DNA from 3 places in the Paenibacillus sp. Y660 genome. Region 1 is predicted to be linked to each of the others. Evidence: riboswitches for the same ligand, from Rfam matches in the RefSeq annotation. Region 1 holds a riboswitch; each other region holds the start of a gene.

What was found. Region 1 has a riboswitch for cobalamin ahead of AC2TDN_RS05235 (ABC transporter substrate-binding protein). Riboswitches for the same ligand answer to the same signal wherever they lie in the genome.
Region 2: linked by a shared signal. The riboswitch ahead of AC2TDN_RS16770 (DUF4430 domain-containing protein) and the one ahead of AC2TDN_RS05235 (ABC transporter substrate-binding protein) in region 1 are both predicted to bind cobalamin.
Region 3: linked by a shared signal. The riboswitch ahead of AC2TDN_RS22300 (DUF4430 domain-containing protein) and the one ahead of AC2TDN_RS05235 (ABC transporter substrate-binding protein) in region 1 are both predicted to bind cobalamin.

What each region holds. Positions count from the first base shown of each region.
Region 1 covers NZ_JBXBBJ010000003.1:65,513-72,747, reverse strand. The annotation lists gene AC2TDN_RS05250 (heavy metal translocating P-type ATPase) at 1-1,013, shown strand, start outside; gene AC2TDN_RS05245 (sulfite exporter TauE/SafE family protein) at 1,010-1,696, shown strand; gene AC2TDN_RS05240 (FixH family protein) at 1,702-2,145, opposite strand; cobalamin riboswitch at 2,373-2,526, shown strand; gene AC2TDN_RS05235 (ABC transporter substrate-binding protein) at 2,675-3,667, shown strand; gene AC2TDN_RS05230 (FecCD family ABC transporter permease) at 3,708-4,709, shown strand; gene AC2TDN_RS05225 (heme ABC transporter ATP-binding protein) at 4,706-5,518, shown strand; gene cobT (nicotinate-nucleotide--dimethylbenzimidazole phosphoribosyltransferase) at 5,521-6,591, shown strand; gene cobU (bifunctional adenosylcobinamide kinase/adenosylcobinamide-phosphate guanylyltransferase) at 6,602-7,189, shown strand; gene cbiB (adenosylcobinamide-phosphate synthase CbiB) at 7,189-7,235, shown strand, end outside.
Region 2 covers NZ_JBXBBJ010000014.1:107,590-114,824, reverse strand. The annotation lists gene AC2TDN_RS16795 (hypothetical protein) at 90-230, opposite strand; gene AC2TDN_RS16790 (carbon-nitrogen hydrolase family protein) at 255-1,202, opposite strand; gene AC2TDN_RS16785 (ECF transporter S component) at 1,380-2,066, opposite strand; gene AC2TDN_RS16780 (ABC transporter ATP-binding protein) at 2,054-3,706, opposite strand; gene AC2TDN_RS16775 (energy-coupling factor transporter transmembrane component T) at 3,679-4,566, opposite strand; gene AC2TDN_RS16770 (DUF4430 domain-containing protein) at 4,563-5,342, opposite strand; cobalamin riboswitch at 5,526-5,724, opposite strand; gene AC2TDN_RS16765 (DHA2 family efflux MFS transporter permease subunit) at 5,843-7,235, opposite strand, start outside.
Region 3 covers NZ_JBXBBJ010000027.1:45,578-52,812, forward strand. The annotation lists gene AC2TDN_RS22290 (right-handed parallel beta-helix repeat-containing protein) at 1-167, opposite strand, end outside; gene AC2TDN_RS22295 (S-layer homology domain-containing protein) at 382-1,905, opposite strand; gene AC2TDN_RS22300 (DUF4430 domain-containing protein) at 1,979-5,773, opposite strand; cobalamin riboswitch at 5,926-6,115, opposite strand; gene AC2TDN_RS22305 (Ger(x)C family spore germination protein) at 6,230-7,235, opposite strand, start outside.

The DNA.
Region 1 (7,235 bases):
TGGCCAAGCAAGGCATCATTTCGAAGGAAGCAGGTGCGCTTGAGCGGTTGGCGAGAATCCAAACGATTATTTTTGACAAGACAGGTACATTGACCGAAGGCAAGCCGCAGGTTAGCGCAGTGCTGGCGATACAGGGAAGCCGCGCTTCACTGCTCCGAATGGCAGCCGCTGCCGAAGCGGAAGCAGCTCACCCATTGGCAATCGCTATAATTCGAGAAGCAACGAAGCTGGGACTCGTTATTCCTGAAGCCAGCCAATTTGCGTTTACGCCAGGCGGTGGTGTTGAAGCGACTGTTGAGGATCAGCGCTTCGCGGTCGGCAATGCCAAATTTGCGTCCGAACGTGCTTGGAGCGTAAGCGGTGCTGCAGCAGCTTTCGCGCAGCAGCGTGAGGAGGCGGGCGAAACGGTGCTGTATGCCGCGTTGGAAGGGCAATGCGTGGGTGTCATGGCGTTTAGCGATACGGTTAAAGGAAATGCAAGAGCTACTATAAAAGAGCTCAAGTCGCTAGGTGTAGCATCGCTGCTCGCTACCGGTGATCACGAGGCTCCCGCGCTTGCTGCGGCCAAAGCTGCAGGCATTACAGTCGTACATGCTTCCATGCTGCCAGAGAGCAAGGTTGAGCTGGTGGAGCAGCTCAAGCGGCGAGGAAAGCGGGTAGCCATGGCGGGCGATGGCTGGAATGATGCGCCGGCATTGGCCGCTGCTGATGTCGGGCTTGCGATGGGGGAAGGAACGGACGCGGCGCTGAGCGCTGGGCATATGACGCTGTTGTTCTCAAGGCTGCAAGCTATCCCTGAGGCGATCAGAATCAGCCGCTTAACAATTCGAAATGTTAGACAGAACTTAACCTTCGCCTTTCTTTATAATGTGATCATTATTCCTTTTGCTGCAATTGGCCTGCTTGAGCCATGGATGGCAGGGACGGCAATGGCGCTCAGCTCGGTGTCGGTAGTCGCTAACGCGCTTCGGCTCTCCGGTCAGCTTCGGCGCAAGGCTGGATCAAGCAAATGACGATAACTTGGCAGCAGGTTGGCTTTATTATTTTGACGGGATTGTTCAGCGCTCCGCATTGCATCGGGATGTGCGGAGGCATCGTATCCGCCGTGTCGCTTAATTCTACCGCTTCAACACAGAAATCGATGCTGCTCTATAATGCGGGACGAATTTTGTCCTATACGCTGTTAGGTGCCGTCATGGGAACGGTTGGCTCCTTTGTTGATGTGGCAGGCAAGCTTGCCGGCGTACAGGGGCTTGCGTCCATTATCGGCGGCTGCTTCTTGCTGCTATGGCTATGGCGCAGGTTTCAGCTGCCTTTCATGAACCGACTATCAACCTTCCTCCACAAGCGATTGGCAGGAGGTGCACAGCGCTCAGCGAATCAAGAAACCGGGCATTTGCTTGCTACTGGTATCGCGTTCGGTTTCTTGCCCTGCGGCTTGACATATGCGATGCAAATGACAGCGGCCTCCACCGGCTCGGGGCTCGAGGGAGCGGCTGTGATGGCCTTGTTTGGCCTCTCTACCTTTCCTGCCCTAGCTGCTGCAGCGTCCATTGCATCCTTTGCAAGCAAAAAATGGCGGCGCTTCATGCGCAAAGCGAGTGTGGTGACGGCGATTGCCGTAGGCGTCATTTCGATTTTGCGAGGGCTGGCTGTCAACGGCGTGATTCCATCGATAAACCCGTGGCTATGGTAAGCAGTCTAATGAACAGCCTTCAGCAATCTGACGATGGTATAGGTTTGAGTTTCTGTCTCAACCTTTAATGTCGCCTTCCATGTGCCAGCCATGAGCGGCACGCCTTCACCTTCATATTTGCCCGGTGAAGCTTCGGTCATTTTAAATGCATAATCCCCGCAAACCATATCCAGCATTTCCAGCTTTACGGATAAGCTGGCTCCCTGCAAGGCCGCACCAGAGTCATCGGCAAGTTCGATTTGAAGGCTGTTGCTGCGAAGCACTTTGGCCGGATAAGGCGCGATCGACCAAATGGCATGGCCGCTCTCGAAAGCATGCTCCGAAATAGGAGGAGGCGCTTTGTCGCGCTGGCGGAGCCAAGTTAGCGTTATACCAGCTAGAAGAACAATGGCAAAGAGCAGGAAAACGAATTTATAAAGCGGCGATTGTGATTTATGCTGTTGCTGCATGTCGGCTAGGGACCTCCTTTTGCATAAAACAGATTCGTTGTCGGCTTTAATAATGAAAGAGGCATATTACGTTACCTATGCGGGAAATGTCAGGAGCAGAACGGAGGGAGTTGATCCGATTGGCTTAGCGAGTAATGTTGGACAAAATCCGAGAGACGGTGTATATTAACATCTGATAATTTCATACGTAAAAATAGGTGCTAATGGGAGAGTTTCTGACAATGGGTCAATCGATTGTTGGAAGTCGCTTGCTTGAAGCTTAATAGGGAAGACCGGTGAGAATCCGGCACGGACCCGCCACTGTAAGGGAATGCAGCAGGAGCTAGCCAGCGCTCGCTGTCACGACCAAGTCAGAAAATCTGCCTGTTTGTACATAACACTTTTACCTACGTGGACTTAGGGATCGTGCTTTGGAAAGCCTGCCGCTTCGTTTATTTACTAGAGCGCGTATAAGAGCATTTCTGGCACAATTGCCGGAAATGCTTTTTTTTATTTTATACGAATTAAAAAATTAGGGGTGGAGAACAAGATGAACGGAAAGAACCGCAATATGATGAAGCTTCTGTTTGGCTTGCTGTTAACGATGATGCTCGTATTCACAGCAGCATGCGGAGCAAGCAATGACACTGAAAACAAGGCTAGCAATACACCGGCTAATACGGAGCAAGCTGCTGCGAATGAGCCGGCGCCATCGGAAGAATCATCTGGTTATCCGCTAACGATAAAGGATGATACAGGTACGGAGATGACGTTCGAGCAAGCGCCGACCAAGGTCGTTACGCTTGTACCGAGTGAGACGGAAGCTATTTATGCCATTGGCTCTGGGGAGCAAGTCGTAGGGGTTGATGAATATAGCAACTATCCGGAGGAAGCTGCATCCAAGCCGAAAGTAGGCGATATGACGACTAACATTGAAGCAGTAGCAGCGCTTGACCCTGATCTTGTGCTGGCTTCACCGTCGATGAATACGGAAGCGATCACGAAGCTCCGCGAATTGAACATTCCGGTGTTCGCGACAGATCCGCTTACCTATGATGCCGTTATTGCCAAAATCGAAAATTTAGGTCATATTATGAATAAACATACGGAAGCGGCTGCCGTTGCTGACCATATGCGTGAAGTTAAGCAGCAGGTTACCGATGCAGTGAAGGACGCGGAGAAGAAGAAAGTATACCTCGAGTTTTCACCAGGCTGGACAGTTGGTTCAGGCACTTTCCTCGACGAGCTCCTGACGCTTGCAGGCGGCATCAATATTGCAGCCGCATCGCCTGGCTGGTACGAGGTTAGCGCTGAGGAAGTTGTAAAACAAAATCCTGCATTTATTGTATATCCTGCTTTGAAGGAGGACCCGAATCCAATCGTTGCTGGTATCGAAAGCCGTCCAGGCTGGGATGTCATCGATGCGGTGAAAAATAAGCACATGCATGCGGTGACGGAGGATCCGCTCGTGCGCGTTGGACCACGTCTTGCCGATGGGTTGCTTGAGCTTGCTAAAGTCATTCACCCGGATCTCGTAAAATAATCAAATGACCTATAAATTAGTTTGGTATGGAGGAGCAGCTATGCTCCTTCTTGCTGTTTCTATCGTTGTTAGTCTATCAATTGGATCGGCTGGCATATCCTTGCGTGACGTGTGGGGGATACTTCTTCATCAACTGCCGTGGTTTGCGGATAAGCCTACTTCGTATTCACCCGGACAAATAGCTGTCGTGACACAAGTCCGGCTCTCGCGCGTTTTGCTCGCCGTGCTCGTTGGGGCATGCCTTGCGCTTGCGGGCACCGGCTTCCAAGGCGTGCTGCGCAATCCGCTGGCCGATCCTTATACGTTAGGCGTCGCTTCTGGAAGCTCGGTCGGAGCAGCATTTATGATCTTGTTTGGACTGCAGACCGTGCTTGGCATATGGACGATACCGCTCGTTGCCTTCAGTACAGGAATCGTTACGCTGCTTGGCGTTTTTTGGCTCTCGCGCAACAAGGGCGTCATGCATATTGAAACGCTTATTCTCTCAGGAGTCATTATCCAATCCTTTCTTGGCGCATTCGTTTCATTCATGGTTTCCATGTCGGAGGGTGTTGTCAATCAGATCTTGTTCTGGTTGATGGGCTCGCTTGCTATGCGAAGCTGGGAAAATGTCTATATGATGATTCCGTTTCTGCTTATTGGAATGCCGCTGCTCCTCGCTTACGGCCAGCCGCTCAATTTATTTGTGCTTGGCGAGCGGCATGCAGCGCATCTAGGCATTCGTGTCGAGCGGACAAAGCTTATCGTCTTAATCAGCTCGACGCTGCTCACCGCAGCAGCGGTTTCCGTATCTGGCGTTATTGGCTTCGTAGGGCTTGTAGTGCCGCATCTAATCCGTCTGCTCGTAGGCCCCGACTATCGCTTGATCACGCCTTTGTCTGCAATCGGCGGCGGCATATTCGTCCTGTGGGCAGATACGCTGGCGCGAATGGCATTGACACCCAAAGAAATTCCGCTTGGTGTCGTTACCGCGCTTATCGGTGCGCCTTTCTTCGCTTATTTGCTGCATAGACGGAAGCTGAAGCAAGGAGGGACAATATGATAGAGGCTCATCAAATCGTACAAACGGTGCAGGGAAGGACCGTGCTGAACGGTCTTTCTTGCTCCTTTCAAAAAGGGCGCATGTACGGTATTATTGGTCCCAATGGCGTCGGCAAATCAACTCTTCTGCAGTTGTTGTCGGGTATCGATCAGCCAAAGCAAGGAGAAGTGCTGCTCGCAGGTCGAAATATCGCTTCATATCCGCGCAAGCAGCTGGCTAAGAAGCTGGCGGTGCTTCAGCAAAGCGGCTTGCCGCCTGTTGGATTCTCCGTACGTGAGGTCGTCAGCATGGGAAGATATCCGTTCCAGAACTGGCTAGGCAGCGAAGAGCAGGACTCCGAGCCGATCATTGACAGAGCATTATCTGCGATGGGACTTGAGGAGCTGGAGCATCGCAAAATGGATCAGCTTAGCGGCGGAGAACGGCAGCGCGTAGCGCTGGCTAAGCTGATGGCGCAGGAGCCGACTATTATTTTGCTGGATGAGCCGACAACCTATTTGGATATTGGCTTTCAGGTGCAGCTGCTGGATACGGTGAGAGCGTGGCAGCAAGAGCGCGAGCTAACGGTGATCGCCGTGCTTCATGATTTGAATTTGGCATCACTTTACTGCGATGAGCTCGTCGTGCTCCATCAAGGAAAGGTTGCTGCGGCTGGTATTCCGCATGCCGTGTTAACGCCTTCACTTATTGAACGAGTTTATGAAACGACAACAGCTGTCATCGCGCATCCCGTTACAGGTGTGCCGCAAATTATGCTTCAACCAAATTGGAATAACGAATCAGACAGACTTGGCTTGAAGGAGCTATAACAATGGAAACTAATTTGTACATAGCGTTAATGGAAACGATTAAACAGATTAAACCGTTCAACGATGAGGCTGCGGCGCTTGCTTTGCGTCACTCGGATTCATTGACGAAGCCGCCTGGCAGTCTTGGCAAGCTTGAAGCACTCGCTAGCCAGCTAGCCGGCATCTCGGGTCATTTATGGCCCGACTTGTCGCGTAAATCAGTCATTGTGATGGCTGGCGACCACGGCGTCTGCGAGGAAGGGGTAAGTGCTTTTCCACAGGCGGTTACGCCGCAGATGGTGCTAAACTTCCTGAACGGCGGAGCAGCTGTAAATGTGCTTGCGAGACAAGCCGGTGCGGAGGTCGTCTGTGTCGATATTGGCGTGAATGCGGATTTGGAGCATGAACGGCTCGTAAGCCGCAAAGTTGTTCGTGGCACGGCCAATATGGCAAAGCAGGCGGCTATGACTCGTCAGGAAGCCATTCAAGCGATCATAGTTGGCGTTGATGTTGTGAACGAGCAGTACCGGCAAGGCAGCCGATTGTTTGCGACGGGCGAGATGGGCATCGGCAATACGACGGCGAGCGCTGCGCTTACAACCGTACTGACAGGGCTATCGCCCGAGGAATCCGTTGGCCGAGGAACCGGCATCAATGATTCGAGCTGGCTGAACAAGGTGGAGGTCGTAAAGCGCGCGATTGCCGTTAATGAGCTTTATTCTGCTGATGCAGATCCAATTGATGTGCTTGCCAAGGTCGGCGGCGCGGAGATAGCTGGACTCGTTGGCGTCATTATCGGAGCTGCGGCGAACGGCTGTCCGATCGTAATCGACGGCTATATTTCGTCTGCTGCGGCGCTCGTCGCATCACGAATTGCCGAGCAGACAATGCCATATATGATAGCCTCACATCTCTCTCATGAGCAAGGCCACTTAAGATTGCTTGAATCGATCGGCTTGCTGCCGATGATGCAGCTTGAGATGCGCCTTGGAGAAGGTACGGGTGCTGTATTATGTTTTCATTTTATTGACGCTGCGCTTCTTCTCATGCAGGAGATGGCAACCTTCGAGAGTGCAGGCGTATCCAAAGGCTAGGTGATGGTTGATGGCAATACTGGTAACCGGCGGCGCGCGGAGCGGCAAGAGCAGCTTCGCTGAGCAATATGCGATGCGGTCTGCGGCACGCGGCTTATATCTTGCAACCTGCCAGCCCTATGATGAGGAGATGAGAGAGCGGATCACGAAGCATCGAACAGACCGAGACATCTCCGGCTTTAGCTGGAAGACCGCTGAGGATGCCTGGAATGCAGCGGATCTGCTTAATCAATGGGAAGAGCAATTTACCGCTGAGCTTCACAATGGACAAGAGCCGCCTGTTGTGCTGCTTGATTGTTTAACGTTATGGCTGACGAACTGGCTGATGCAAGTGGAGCAGCATGCATGGGAAGAAAATCGGCTTGAACTCGAAATCGAGAAGCTGCTTAAAGCGATTGCGGGGTATTCACACCCTCTTCTAATCGTTACTAATGAAGTAGGGGACGGCATCGTCCCGGCTTACCCGCTTGGCAGACGATTTAGAGACGAGGCTGGCCGCTTGAATCAGAGGGTCGCAGCGTTGTGTGAGCGCGTCTTTCTCGTGACAGCCGGTATTCCGATAGAGCTGAAATCGCAGGCTTTTAGGTGGGAGCAATGATGATCCTATACTCCATAAAGGAGCTGCTTCTGCTTGCAGCGGCGGC
Region 2 (7,235 bases), on a different contig from region 1:
TTCGTCCCCTCATGTTTTTCTCCTATTGTAGCATTAAATGCTAAGCCATGGGAGCTTCGCTTCAATGACACGAATAAAGTCGCTTCTGGCTAATAGTGTTTGCCTTTCGTCTCGGTATCCTGGTCTTCCCATCTCCGGGAGTATGCCTTGTTCGTAATCCAAAATGTAATCCATGCTAAAATAACGACAATAATCGCAGAAGCGATCCATACGCCAACTGGCACTTCCATTTGAGTTCCTCCTCATCATTATTATCAAGTAAAGGTTACAATGCTTTGCTTCGATTCGTTCACGTGAAGCTGAAATATATCCGAACGGTTATAGTGGCCGACAACGTCGAAATCAAAGCGGCTTGCGGTCACAAGCGACATATCCAAATCCGCGTACAAAATCGTCTCTTCCCCATATACCGGCTCGGTTACATAATCACCCAAAGGGCCAACGATTGCACTTCCTCCCCGGCATAGCGTGTCCGGGTCCTGCGCAAGCTCCGCATAACCATTTATATCCCCAGGATAAGAGTCCTTTGTAACAAATTGGTTGCTCGACAATACGTAGCACCTCCCTTCGCATGCTATATGCTTCAGCGTTGCTTGCCATGTATCTCTTGCATCTGCTGTTGGCGTTACTAAAATATCGATCCCTTTCGCATACATGGCCGTTCTGGCAAGAGGCATATAGTTCTCCCAGCAAATTAACCCGCCGATTCGGCCAAATGGAGTATCAATTACAGTAAGCGTACTCCCATCGCCTTGTCCCCAAAGCAACCGTTCCGAGCCGGTCGGCATCAGCTTCCGATGCTTGCCAAGCAACCTGCCGTCCGGTCCGATATAAATAATGCTATTGTAAAGCGTTGAGCGGCTATAATCCTGATCCCGCTCCACAACGCCTACGATCAAATAAACGCCAGCTTCCTTCGCGACTTCTCCAAGCAAATCGGTATCCGTTCCGGGAACATCAATCGCGCTTTCCCAATAGCGTGCAAAGTCCTCGCGTCCTTCCATCGTTCTGCTTCCGACCCGGGCGCCGAAGGAGAGCCCTCTTGGATAGCCGGCGATAAATACCTCGGGAAAAAGCAGCAGCTTGGCGCCTTGTGCCTGCGCTTGCTTGGCATAGCCTGCCATTTTGTGAAAGGCGGACCATTTATCGAATAATATCGGAGCTGCCTGAACGACAGCTACCCTTGCGTTTCGTTCGTTCATCTTCGCCGTCTCCTTCTTAAATCCAGCCAATGATATTCAACGCACCTTATAAGACAATCATAAATGGACCTCCCCCACTTGTAACCGTCCAATTGGCGTGTATTTTACCCAACCAATTTAAGCAACAAATAAGACGCCAGCACAATTGCTGGCGCCTGATTTTTTATACAATGAATGTTACGAATCCAATAAGCCATACTTCTTCTTGAACCGAGACAAAATAGCGATCCAGCTGCTGCCAAACACAGCAAGGAAGAACACATTTGACAGCGCATGCGCAAGATCAAAATAAAAGCTTTGAATATAGGCGATAATAATCAAATTCCAGCTCAGCGCATCAGGCAAGCCAATGATATACCATATATTCATGATCCAGCCGAACAGAAAGCCCCACACAAAGCCGAATGTAAGCAAGCCGATCTTCGTTTTGATGAGCCAAGTATGGCGAAGCCAGCCTGCAGTAGCCCCAATCATGCCCCAGCAAAACATTTGCCACGGCGTCCACGGCCCCTGTCCAAGAAAAATATTTGACACTACCGCGGCGATTGCTCCAATAATGAAGCCCGACTCCGCGCCGAACACGATTGCCGCAATAATGATCACGAACGAAGTAGGCTGTACACTTGGCAATGGCGCGAACGGCACGCGGCTAACGGCAGCAATTGCAGCCAGTACAGCCAGAATGACGATTTCGCGGGCTTCAATCGTTCGTCTCTCAAACCTTGCAAAGAAAGGCAGCATCGTTGCAAAGAGCAGCACAATGCTCAGCATCAGGTAATGCTCATCTGTAATGGCTGCCGATAACGCCATGGCAGCAATGAACAGCAAGGTGCTAGCGAGAAACCAAAGCTTTAATTTGCCCATCGATCGATCACATCCTTGGTCGTCAACGCATCCGGAAGCCATTCGCGAACCGTTCGGTTGATGGCCGTCGTATAGAAATAATTGGTTCCAAAAAAAGCTGCCGGAGCTGCTTCCGCTGCTATCGCTCCGTCAAACAGCATTGCACAGCGCGTCGCATGCTCAGCGGCAAATTCAATATCATGCGTAACCATGACAATAGTTTTGCCTAATTGACAAAGCTGCTGCAGCAGCTCCGCTGTTCTCTGCTTCGCAATAGGATCAAGTCCCTTCGTCGGCTCATCGAGGCACAGCACATCAGGCTCACCAAGAAGCACCAAGGCAAGTGCTGCCCGCTGCTGTTCACCGCCGCTCAAATCATAAGGATGCTTCGTCAATATTGCGGCGATCTGGAGTGCGTCTACGACGCTTGCGATCTTGCGCTCACGATCCGCGAGTCCCGCGTAATCGGCCATTCGCTGCAGCTCCTCTTCAACGGTATCGTAGCTGAAGTAGAGGAGCGGATTTTGAGCTAAATAGCCTACCTTGCTATTTTTCTCCCGCTTCACCTTGCCTCGCTGCGGCTGCAAAAGTCCGGCCATCATCATCAGCATCGTCGTTTTTCCGGCCCCGTTGCCGCCAAGCACCGCCAAAAACTCATGCTTATACACGTTAAGCGACAGCTTCTTCAGCACCTCTGAACCCGTTTTCTCATACTTGAACGTAATTTCATCACAGGCTAGCAGCCATTGCTTCTCACCTTGCAATTGGTGTTCGCGATTATGTTCATGCTGCGATAAATCCGGCTTTATTCCGCCTTGGCCAGCCAGCCACTGCTTTCCTTCCCGCACCGTAAGCGGAATATCTTGAGCTGCAATAGGCTTGCTTGACGCATGAGCTGACAAAAACAGCTTCGTGACGGAAGGCAAATACGACATATCATTTGTCGCTGCTTCATTTGCTAAGATCGATTGGCATAGCTCCCTCGGGGCAGCGTTGTACTTTACTCTGCCGCCCTCCAGCATAACAATTCGATCTGCAAGCGGGATAACATCCTCCAGCCGGTGCTCGCTAATGATAACTGTCATAGACATTTCCTGATTCAAGCGGTAAAGCAGCTGCAAAAAATCACGCGAAGCAACCGGATCAAGCTGCGAGGTCGGCTCATCCAGTAGAAGCAGCTTCGGCTGCAGCAGCAGGACGGAGGCAAGATTTATCAGCTGCTTCTGGCCTCCCGATATTTCATGCACGGACTTGTAAAGCAGCTCCTCAAGACCGAAGAAATGGCTTATCTCAGCTAGACGCTTGCGCATAACCGCCTGCTCATAACCGACATTTTCCATCGAAAAAGCAAGCTCATGCCACACCTGGTCCATCACGATCTGATTCTCGGGATTTTGGAAGACCATGCCGATATGCTCTGCCGCCTCTATCGCAGGGAGCTCATCCAGCAAAACACCATTATACATAACGGAGCCAGAGCGTTTGCCTACCGGAAGTGTCTCTTTTTTCAAATGCCGAAGCAGCGTCGTTTTCCCACAGCCCGAAGCGCCGCATAAAACGACGAATTCGCCCTGCTTCACATTAAACGATACTTCGTCCAGCGCCGCCCCCTTTGCTTCGGGATAGCGGAACGTCAATTGATTGACTTGAATGACTTCCATGACCTTCTCTCCATTCCTTCGAGTACGACCGGGGTTAGCAGGAAAGCACAGTAGCACCCATATGCAAAACCTTCCCCTCGGTGAAATTGCATCGTTTCGAGCCGCGGATAAATGGTCAACACGCCAAAGCCCTGTGCCCAGCCCCATAGGCATGCAAGTCCCATCGCAGTTAAAAATAAGAGCGTATATCCGTCTCTTCGATCCATGCGGTATATGACGTACGAGCTCCGCTTAGCCGCGCCATAACCGCGCGCTTTCATGGAATCCGCCGTCTGCAGCGCTTCCTCAAGCGACCAGGTCAATAACACGCGAACGAGCAGCATGCCGTCCTTGCTGCGCTTCCGCAGGCTGCCCTCCATGATCGATACGCCCTTTGTCCGCTGTACGGTTGTAATCTGCTCCAGCCTTCGCAAAAAAAGCGGCACGAAACGAATCGACATTGACGTGAGCAGAGAGGTTCGCGGAAGCACGCGGGAAAACAAATACATCCATTTGTCTGTCGTGACGATATGCTGAAACGATACGAATGCCAGTAAAATCCCTAATAAGGAAAGCATCATTGTCACTCCATACAAAATCGCTTCTAGCGTAATTGGCTGATCCATGAAATAAAATAAAATATGCCTCCCGCGATGCGAAAAAAGCGGATTGAGAACAGCGACGGAGCCGCCCATCAGCACATAATAAGGAAGCAGCTTAAGCAGCCGCTTCCCTTCGCCGTGAATAATAATAACCAGCGTAACCACAGCAAGCGAGGTCACTAGAAATAAAGGGTGGAAGAGCAGCATGCTAAAAGCGATCGCACCTGCGTAGTAGCTGAAGCTAGTGATCGGATGTACGGAATCGAAGGCGGTATTCATTCATATTCAGCTCCTAGATCCTTGCCGAGATCAATCGTGTACAGCCACTCGATAACATCGCCTTCCTTGAGCGCATAGGCACCTGCGCTTTTGTTAGGAAACTCGCCATTTACTTTGTACATCCAGCCGCTCTTCGCGCCGTGGTCGAATTCGTATACGTTATCGATCCCTTCGATATACGCCGCTGCTTTTAAACCTTTGTACTCCATCTGAATTTTATTTTTTCGGGTAATTCTCTTCAAAACCTCAAGCACCGTATCGTCCTTCTTGAGCTCAACGGCGGTCGGTTCAAGCACAGTGCCCGTCTCTTCATCCGCTATAATCGAAATGGTCACGATATTCGTCGGCTGCGGCGTTACGGCAGGCGCAGGCTCATCCGTCTTAACCGGCTTCGCCGTTGCACTTGGAATCGCTGAAGGAGAAGTAATCTGCTCCTTCGCTGCGGGAGCTTTGACCTGGTTAGCGTCAGGCTTTGACGCAGCTGTTGCCGGCTTATCTCCTGCGGCGTCCGCAGGCTGCTTATTTTCTGTGCTGTGTGTCGAAGTCGACTTTGGCTCAGCTGCCGGGGCAGCCGCATCGGATTTCACTGCCTCGCTTGTCGCTGAAGGCTGTTCCTTGCTGCCGGCATTCGTTGCTTGATCGCCTTGCGATTCACCGACTTCCTGCGTCTGATTCGCCTGTACATTCACATCTTGCCCCGGTGCGGCGCAGCCAGCTAACAAACCAATAATCAGTACGAGTATGATGCAGCCGGAAAACCATCTTTTACTATTCATAACCATCGTCTTCTCTCTGCTCCCTTTCAACCTAACTAATCAAACAACGCTGTTAAAACAAAAAAAAGATCCCTCTTTGAAAGGGATCTGCATGTCAAATTAAAGATCAGTTCAGCATATAAATAGGATACGATATGTGCTGCGTTTCGATCACGCCTCCTCATTCTTACCCCCGAAGAATAGGAAACAAAATAAGAAAAGGCAGGTCTCCTGGCTCGTGCGTCATCACGCTTCTCTGCCTTCCCATCCTTTGATCGGACAGTGGCTTGTTTAGAGAATCGCTCTTCACTTACAGTGGCGGGACCGCGCCGGCGTTGCACCGGACTTCCCTATTAAGCAAACAAAAAAACGACTTGTCTGCACCTTTTCTTTATCATTATTCGATTGTTTAATCAATCATATCGGGATTGCAGGGGTTTGTCTATAACAGATTGCCTGTTAACGAGCAAGAAGATTCGATCGCATGTGACGGTCGAATCTTCTTGGTTCGTGCCTATCGATTAATGCTGCTTGCTCTTGCCTACATGAACCCGTTTAATGAAGAAAGCGACGATCAAGCCGACAATAGCTACGATCATAGCGAATATAAACGCATCCGAGATGCCCGCTGTCATCGCGAGCGGCGCATTGGCGGGATCGGTTGGATCATCCACGCCCTTCATAAAGCTGTTCACACCGGCAGTCATGATGCTCACGGCAACGGCTGTGCCGATTGCGCCAGCAACCTGCTGGAGGGTGTTCATAATCGCAGTTCCATCCGGGTAAAGCTCAGGCGGGAGCTGATTAAGACCATTAGTCTGAGCAGGCATCCATACCATGGAGATTCCGATCATCAAGCAGGAATGCAGCACAATGATGAGTGCAATTGTGGATGCCGTCGTAATGCCAGAGAAAAACCATAGCACAGCGGCAACGATAACAAGCCCCGGAATAACGAGCCATTTTGGTCCGAATTTATCGAACAAGCTGCCCATAATCGGTGACATAATCCCGTTCAAAAGTCCGCCTGGCAGCATGATAAGTCCTGCCGTTAATGCGCTAAGACCGAGTCCGCTGATCAAATACATGGGCAATACGAGCATCGATGATAAAATAACCATCATACAAATAAACACCATTAGCGTACCTACAACGAACATCGGATGCTTAAATGCCCGCAAATCCATCATCGGATGCTTCATTTTCAATTGACGAATAGCGAATATGACAAGCGCCAAAAGGCCGACGATCATCGAAGCGATCACTTTTGTGCTGCTCCAGCCGCCTTCTCCTTCGCCCGCGCTGCTGAAGGCAAACACGATGCCGCCAAAGCCAAGCGTTGAGAACACGAGGGACATGACATCAATTTTAGGCTTCGTAATCGTGGATACGTTCTGCATATACATAATTCCGAACAATAAAGCAATAATTAAGACCGGCAGCGATAACCAGAAAATCCAATGCCAGCTCAAATTTTCAATGAGAAGACCTGCAATCGTTGGGCCTACGGCAGGCGCGACCATAATGACGAGCCCGATAACACCCATCGCCGCTCCCCTTTTTTCAGCAGGGAAAATAATAAGTATCGTATTAAACATAAGCGGCAGCAGCAAAGCGGTGCCTACGGCTTGAATGACACGCGCTGTCATTAAGACTTCAAAGCTTGGGGCAAGCGCCGCTACAAGCGTGCCGAGTATGGAAAAGCTTAGCGCCGCTATAAATAGCTGTCTAGTCGTAAACCATTGAAGCAAGAGTCCCGAGACGGGGACCAAGATCCCAAGCGTAAGCAGGTATCCGGTTGTCAGCCATTGTACAGTTGGCGCCGTTATGTTGAATATGCGTATCAAATCGCTTAGTGCTACGTTTAAAGCCGTTTCACTGAACATACCAACAAAGCCGCTTAATAATAATGAA
Region 3 (7,235 bases), on a different contig from region 1:
GTCTCAATCGGATGGGTTCCGTCCTTATGTATGCCAAACTTTGCAAGCTCAATCAAATAGTACTCTTTTAAATCTGATGCAGCAGCAGCCGCTTGAATGCTGTCCTTAGACAGCAGCGATACCTGCATGCCAAGCAGAAATACCAACGCTAGCTTTAAAATATTCACTTTGACCTCCTCGTTTTGTCGAAATAATCAGATGCCGAGAAAGATTGAATTTCCGCCCTTTCACCAATTAAATATACCATTCTATTTATTCTTTATAAAGAACAATTAACAGAAAGTTGTTCGCTGTAAAAGAATTGGTTCCCAGCTCCTACACATTTCTATAAAAATAAGCGGAACAAGAAAGCAGCTCGCTCACTCGTTCCGCTTTATGCATTTAAGCCGCATGCAGCTGAAGCAGCTTATCGGCTACTACAGCGGCCATCTCTCTCGTCACCGCTGCTTTCGGAACAAATCTCCCGTCAGCGCCTTGCATCAGTCCGTTATGATAAACGGCATTAACATAAGCTTTTGCGCCTTCATGAATGGCATTCGCATCCTGGAAGGGCAATGGCTCTGTGCCGCCTTTGAGCTTGAACGCTTTGGCGATCATGATCGCCATGTCCTGCCTGGATACAGCCTGATTCGGCTTAAACGTATCGACCGAAATTCCTTGGATGAAGCCTAGCTCCTTCGCACGCATAATCGCTCCGTAATACCAGGCGCCCGGCAAAACATCCTTGAACACTGTAGAAGCATCATTGGAAGGTGCTTCATCCAGCAGATTAATGAGCAGCGTTGCGAATTCTGCTCTTGTCATCTGCTTTTTGGGATCAAAGCGAAGCTCTGAGCCGCTAACCCCTACCATCATTTTTGCATCGAATACCCGGTACACCGCATCATAGGCCCAAGCTGAAATATGGCTGTTATCGACAAAGCTTTGCTTCACGCCAGAATCGGCTGTGTCAGCGGATATGTTAAATAGGGATGGCTTTTGCTTAATGAATCTGTCATAAGAGACCAGCGCCATCAACGCTTGCTCTGTAGCGAGTTCATTGGCAGGCTGACCAACCGTATGCGCAAAGCCGCCATCTGCTTGACGAAAGCTGAGCAAATTCGTGAGCAGGCTGCCGCTCTTTTTCACAAAGCTGGCATCCAGCGGGCTCATGCCTGCGGAAGCAATTGCAATCATAACTTGCGAGACGCTCTCGCTGTTTGATTCGCCATACGCTGTGTAGCCTCCGTCTTCCTGCTGCTGGGCTGACAGCCATTTTACGGATTTGTCGATTGCGTTCTTCACGCTTGCTTGCTCTTTATAGGAAGAAAGTGCAGTAATCGCCATAGCAGTAATATCCAAATTGTCCTCGCCTTTTTCTGAAAGCGGAAATGCACCGCTGGGGTTTTGCTGTTTTATAAGCCAATCAACAAGCTTCACACGCGGCCATAATGCATTTGCCGGAACCTCGTAGCTGCCGCTATCCAAAGCGATCAATGCAAATATCGGTCCATTTGTCCCCTGGCTCGTCATTCTCGCATGATTATAAATGCTTTGAATGAGATTGTAGCCAGCGAAGGCTGCAGCATCCTGACCGGCTGCTCGAATAGCAAGAGCGAATCGTTCATAATCGGTTACCTTTCGGAACTCGCCATTATTCTCTTTCAAATAAGCGGTCAATTGGCTCAAATAGCTTGCCGGCACCTGATTATCGGAGCGATATAAAGCGACCGCTTCCCAATCGCTGATTGTGCCGTTCTTCATCATTTGCTCCGCAGCTGCCTTTATTTCGCTGCTGACGTCTACCCTCTCTGCCGCAGCCGTACGCTGCATCGGCAATAGCGCCGAGCAAATAACGGAGACAAATAATGCGCTGCTGAGCAATTGTTTGAACCATCTATACGTAACGGATTTAGCCTTCACCACTTAAAAACACACCCTTTCAAGAAAACAGCTGTCCCACGGCTAATGATTAGCCCAGAGACAGCTTATTGTCTAATTATGATTTCAATTCATGCAGTCGAATGATCGCAACGGCAGCCATTTCTCTTGTTACAAGAGCTTGTGGATTAAATGACCCGTTATCGCCCGTCATCAGACCTTTCTGATAAGCAACATTCACATAAGAAACGGCCCACGCCGATACGGCATCTCGATCTTTAATCGCAGCCTGCGGCGCACTGGAATCAGCCAAGCCCTTCAGCCTTACGATGACCGCAGCCATTTCCTGCCTTGTAATCGGCTCGTTAGGTGCAAACGCTGTGTCTGTCACGCCTGACATCAACCCTTTTTCTTTTGCAGCCGCTACATAACCGTAGTACCAATTTTGCTTGCCGACATCCGTAAATCCGGAATCAGCGAGCAGCGGCTCAGCTCCTGAATATTTGACCATTAGAGCAGCAAATTCAGCACGAGTCAGCTGACGCTTAGGCTCGAATGTCGGATTTGCTGTACTCGTTCCTTGCATAAAGCCAAGAGCAGTTGCTTTTGTAACCGCATCAAGCGCCCAGCTTGAAACTTTTGCTTCATCTGTATATTTCGGAGCAGTAGATGGTTCCGGCTTCTCGCCAGGCTTCTCGCCTGGTTTCTGGCCTGGTTTCTGGCCGCCTGTTTCATTTGGATCGATAGGTGCCCCAATATCTTTGCCGAGATCCTTTGTATACTGCCAGCGAACAACGTCACCATTTTTGAGCGTATAATTACCTGCGCTCACTTTAGGGAAAGTTCCGTTAACGGAATACATCCAGCCGCTGCCGCTTCCATAAGCATTATCCATTTCCTTAAGTCCGCCAATGCCCTTCACATAAATGCTGGCTCCTGAACCCGAATAATCGAGCTTCAAGCTTTTATCGTCCAGCGCACGTTTCAGAACGGTAAAAGCAGTATCGCCTGCCTGAATCGTTACGGCTGCAGGAGCAATAAAGTCTCCTTCATTTATCGATCGCTTCTCAACGGATAACGTTACCTTATCGGCAACAGGCGCAGGACCGCTGCCGCCAGGCAATGGCAATGATGTTGAAGTTGTTTTGAAGGCCAAAAATTCAGTGAAATGCTTCGTTTGAATGACTAAATCGCCATTTTGGTTATAAGCATACACCTCATCCGTATGGACGGATGAATCCGAATATTTCTTGATAGGCGTGAATACGCCTGCTTGATCTATGAAGCCAGCTTCCTTGTCGCCTTGTCCTTTAATGGTAATCGCAACATGCTGGTTAAATTGAATTTTTTCGGGACCGCCAGCTTTGATCCGAACGGCGATGGACTCTACTTTCTTATTGCCAGCTGACAAAGCCGCATCCAGCTTGTTAGTCAAGCCGGATTCAGCTGTGCTTAAATTTTTCGGAAGCTCAAGCGCTTTGTCCCAAGTCGACGTTGTTACTTCCGTAGAGGCTGGAATCTCAAGCACGGTGTTTCCGCGTGTTGCTGTTACTTTTGGCAATGCTGTCGTTTCAAAGTTAAGGGTTACATTGTTAGTGACTTGACCCTCGCCCGCTGATCCAACGACTACCTCTGTTTCGTTCTTATTGATGGCAATTGCTTGATCCGTTGTCTCACTAACAATGCGCGGTACAGCAACCGTGATTGATTCACTATCGTTGCCGCCGACAAGCGCTGCTCCAAGCGCTTTAATCGCTATAGTGCCGCCTTTTGCCGTTCCTGTAAACGAAATCGTTGTTTGGTTTCCTTCTCCATTAAGTGAGTTAACCGCAAGCTCTGTATGGCCTGTGTCAATCGTCCAATTGCTGCTAGTTGCTGCCTTACTGGTGAACTTATCTCCAACAAGCTTCACGACAATGGATGGATTCAAAGCACCACTTGCAATCTTTGATTCTGTCGAGATTGCCGGGTATGTGCTGTAATAGAAACGAACCTTATCATTTTCTTTAAGCTCATATGCGCCTGCGCCCACTTGCGGCGACTTCCCGTTCACTTCATACATCCAGCCATCCCAGCCGCCAAGGCTGCCGGCTGCTAGCCCGTCAATTGTTGACACATAAGGCCCGAAGCTGCTATTTACAATTTTGTAGCTAATCTTCGGATTGGCTTGATCAAGTCCTTGCTTTAGCGCATCTAATGCAGTAGCAGGCTTAATGGTGCTCTTAACCCTTACTGCATGTTCACCATAGACAGACCCGGTTAGATCATCTACTTGAAGCATAGCGGTGACATACACAGGTACGGGAACAGCAACGGAAATTGAATTACTTTCCGCTTGACCAATTAATGCTCCTGCTAATGCTTTGATCGTGATAGGCTCGTCCGTAGCTTTCCCTGTCAAATTGAGCTTAATCTTCTGATTGCTTTCTTTCACAATCGAACCGATTGATAGACCTGATTTCTCGGTATTGATTGACCAGTTGCCGGCTGCTACAGCGCCTTTGCTGAACTCATCCCCAACGAGTGTTATATCTACATTTGGATTTGATGAACTGTCGTCAAACACTGTTTGAGACGAAATATCAGGGTAACGGCTATAATAGAACCGAACCTCATCATTCGCTTTGAGCTTATAGGTACTCGCTCCTACAGTTGCCTCGACGCCGTTTACTTCATACATCCAGCCATCCCAGCCGCCCAGGGAGCCGGCTTCTTCTCCTGCAATCCCTTTCACATAAGGACCGTAGCTGCTGTTTACAATATCGTATGCAATGGAAGGATTCGCAGTATCCAGAGCATGCTTAAGAGCATCTAACGCCGTTGGATTTTTTATTTGTGTAACGGTTACCGGTTGCTTGGTATAAAGATCTCCCGATTTGCCATCAACCTGTACGTTGACCTGAACGTTGACCTGAACGGGCAGTTTGATTTCATCGCCAAAGCGATGCCATACGGCTTTCTGATTTTTAATATCGATTAGCGCAATAAGGCCTTGTTCCGTTGCCATAGGATCGCCATTCGTTTCGTTAGCTTTCCATTTAAATGATCCATCCTCAAGCTGAAGCAAGGAATATGTATCAAGAACGGTTTTGCCGTTGGCAGCCCAAGTATCAGACAATACATCCTCGCTAATTGCAGTCAATCCCGATACGGCAGCGGACATGCTGTTCGAATTGTCGCCGAACATTATATTTTCTTGGTTTAGCTGCTTCGTTTTTAGATAGGCTTTTATTTTTACGATAGCCTGTTGAACAGCGCTGTCACTCTGGTAGTTTCCAAGCGCAAGCAGCCCCATACCCGTCATATCTGGCTCAGAAGTGCTGCCGAAGAAAGCAAAGCCGCCATCTGACAGCTGCTTGCTAAGCAAATAGTCTACTGCCTTCTTCTTTGCTGCCGAATCCCAAGTTCCTACGTTGCTGCCGAGCTTCGCACCTGTGTCGAGCGCATGAATCGCCCACATATGCTTGTTTAGCGTACCTGCAAATGCACCCGTGCCTGAATTTTGCTGTGCTGCCAGCTCCGCATACAAATTACGATCCGTTTGCCATGCGTGAGCAGGGTCTTCTCCCATCGCGAGCAAGGAATAAATATATCGGATATGCTCGGTTCCGCCAGCATTAGGCTCCAATGCCTCGTCGCCTTTCGGCTCTAAAGTCTTCCAGCTAGGAAGCTTCCAACTGCCGTCATCAAGGTCTTGTCCTGCACCCCATAACGCAACGATTTGCCACCATGATTCTAAAGTCTGACTTTGTTTTTTATAAAGGTTAACCGTTTTGTCGATCATTCCATTTAATGAAGAATTCGCGGAATGATCTGCCGCATGACTGGCCTGCGGTGCAAATAAAGTAAATACTAATAGAAAACTAATAATGGCGGGCAAGCTTTTTTTCATGAAGTTTTTAAAAGATAGCAATGTATTCTCTCCCTCTCGTTCCTTTTTTGACAACAAAAAAACATCTTTCCGCTTTCTGGAAAGATGTTTGGGCTGTTACATTCGGAGCATGGCACAGAGATTCCCCTATTGCCGCAGCACGAATAACATCTCCCTCCCATCCTCGTGAGAAAATATAGAGCGCTTATATGGCAGGTCTCCTGGCTTCGCTTCATAGCTTCAGCTATCTCCTTCCCGTCCCATTCGAACAGTGGATTAATGATAGTCAGCTCTGCGATACAGTGGCGGGACCGCGTCGGACTTTGACCGAACTTCCCTATTAAGCTGCAATAAAATTGCAGCACCATACTAGCTAATCTATGAAATTGTAAGGTGTTGACTTGTGAATTGTATCAAATTCCTGTGAATATGACAAAGGTTCTATTTGTTTTTTTATAAGCCGTGCCCTTTGTCGCTGTTCGTTCCGATTATTCGGAATTACAGCATATTTAGAAACCCTGTACTTTCAATGGTCGCATCGACTTGAAGCTCCAGCTTAAGCTTGGGATAATATTGCGTTCGCCAATTTTTCAGCTTTGCCCTTGGTATTTTATTTCTGAAATATTGGCCTGTCCCCAAAATATCCGCTCCGCTCGCTTGAATCTTGGCAAACATCAGATCAAATCGTTTTTCCAACATGCCTTCAAGCTCATTCTTGATCATCTCACTCGTAGGCTTTCCTTTCGTCTCCAAAAAAACGACCTTTAATTTAATTTTGCTTTTCAAAATCGGCACATCGTTGCTCATCAAGCTTTTGTTCGTTATCGAATTGCTGGTGATTAGCACGCTTGCATGATTGCTGACTTCAATTGTCCCCTGCGTGCTTTCGCTATTGAAGGCGTTGAACAACAACGTCTCATCCATGCTGATCTGCGCAACCATTTTCCCATTTTTGATTACCGCTGAGCCAACATGCTGCACGACGGTGTTTGTCCCCGACCGAATGATCGGAACCGTTACATCACGCGTGTAGGAATGAATGCTTCTATATATCTCCCACACCCGAGTCAGCGCAATTTGTGGATTCCACCCAGCATTTCTCTCGAAAAAGTCATAGAGCGCCATCCCTTGAGGATCTATATTTTTCGTCACATTTGCAAAAAAATGCCCCATGTCTTCATCGCAAATCGCGATAAGCGACTTGGATGATACGTCACGCTCTCTCATAAAATCAGCGATTATGTCATCCATACCCTCCTGGGCGTATGTCTTATCTAACAGAATAACCTTCACGTGAAGCAAATCTACATGCTCCTCCAGATTCGCACTGATTTTATCCACGGCATGATTAATCGTTTTCCCTGATTCGAATACAATTTTAATTTTTGTCGTATTCCCGTTTGGTACAGGAATTTGTAAATAGACGCAGTATTCGTCGTTTTTTTTCTTTACGCCCATTACAATCGGCAATGCCCTGTGGTTGATATCTCGATTATCCCAGCAT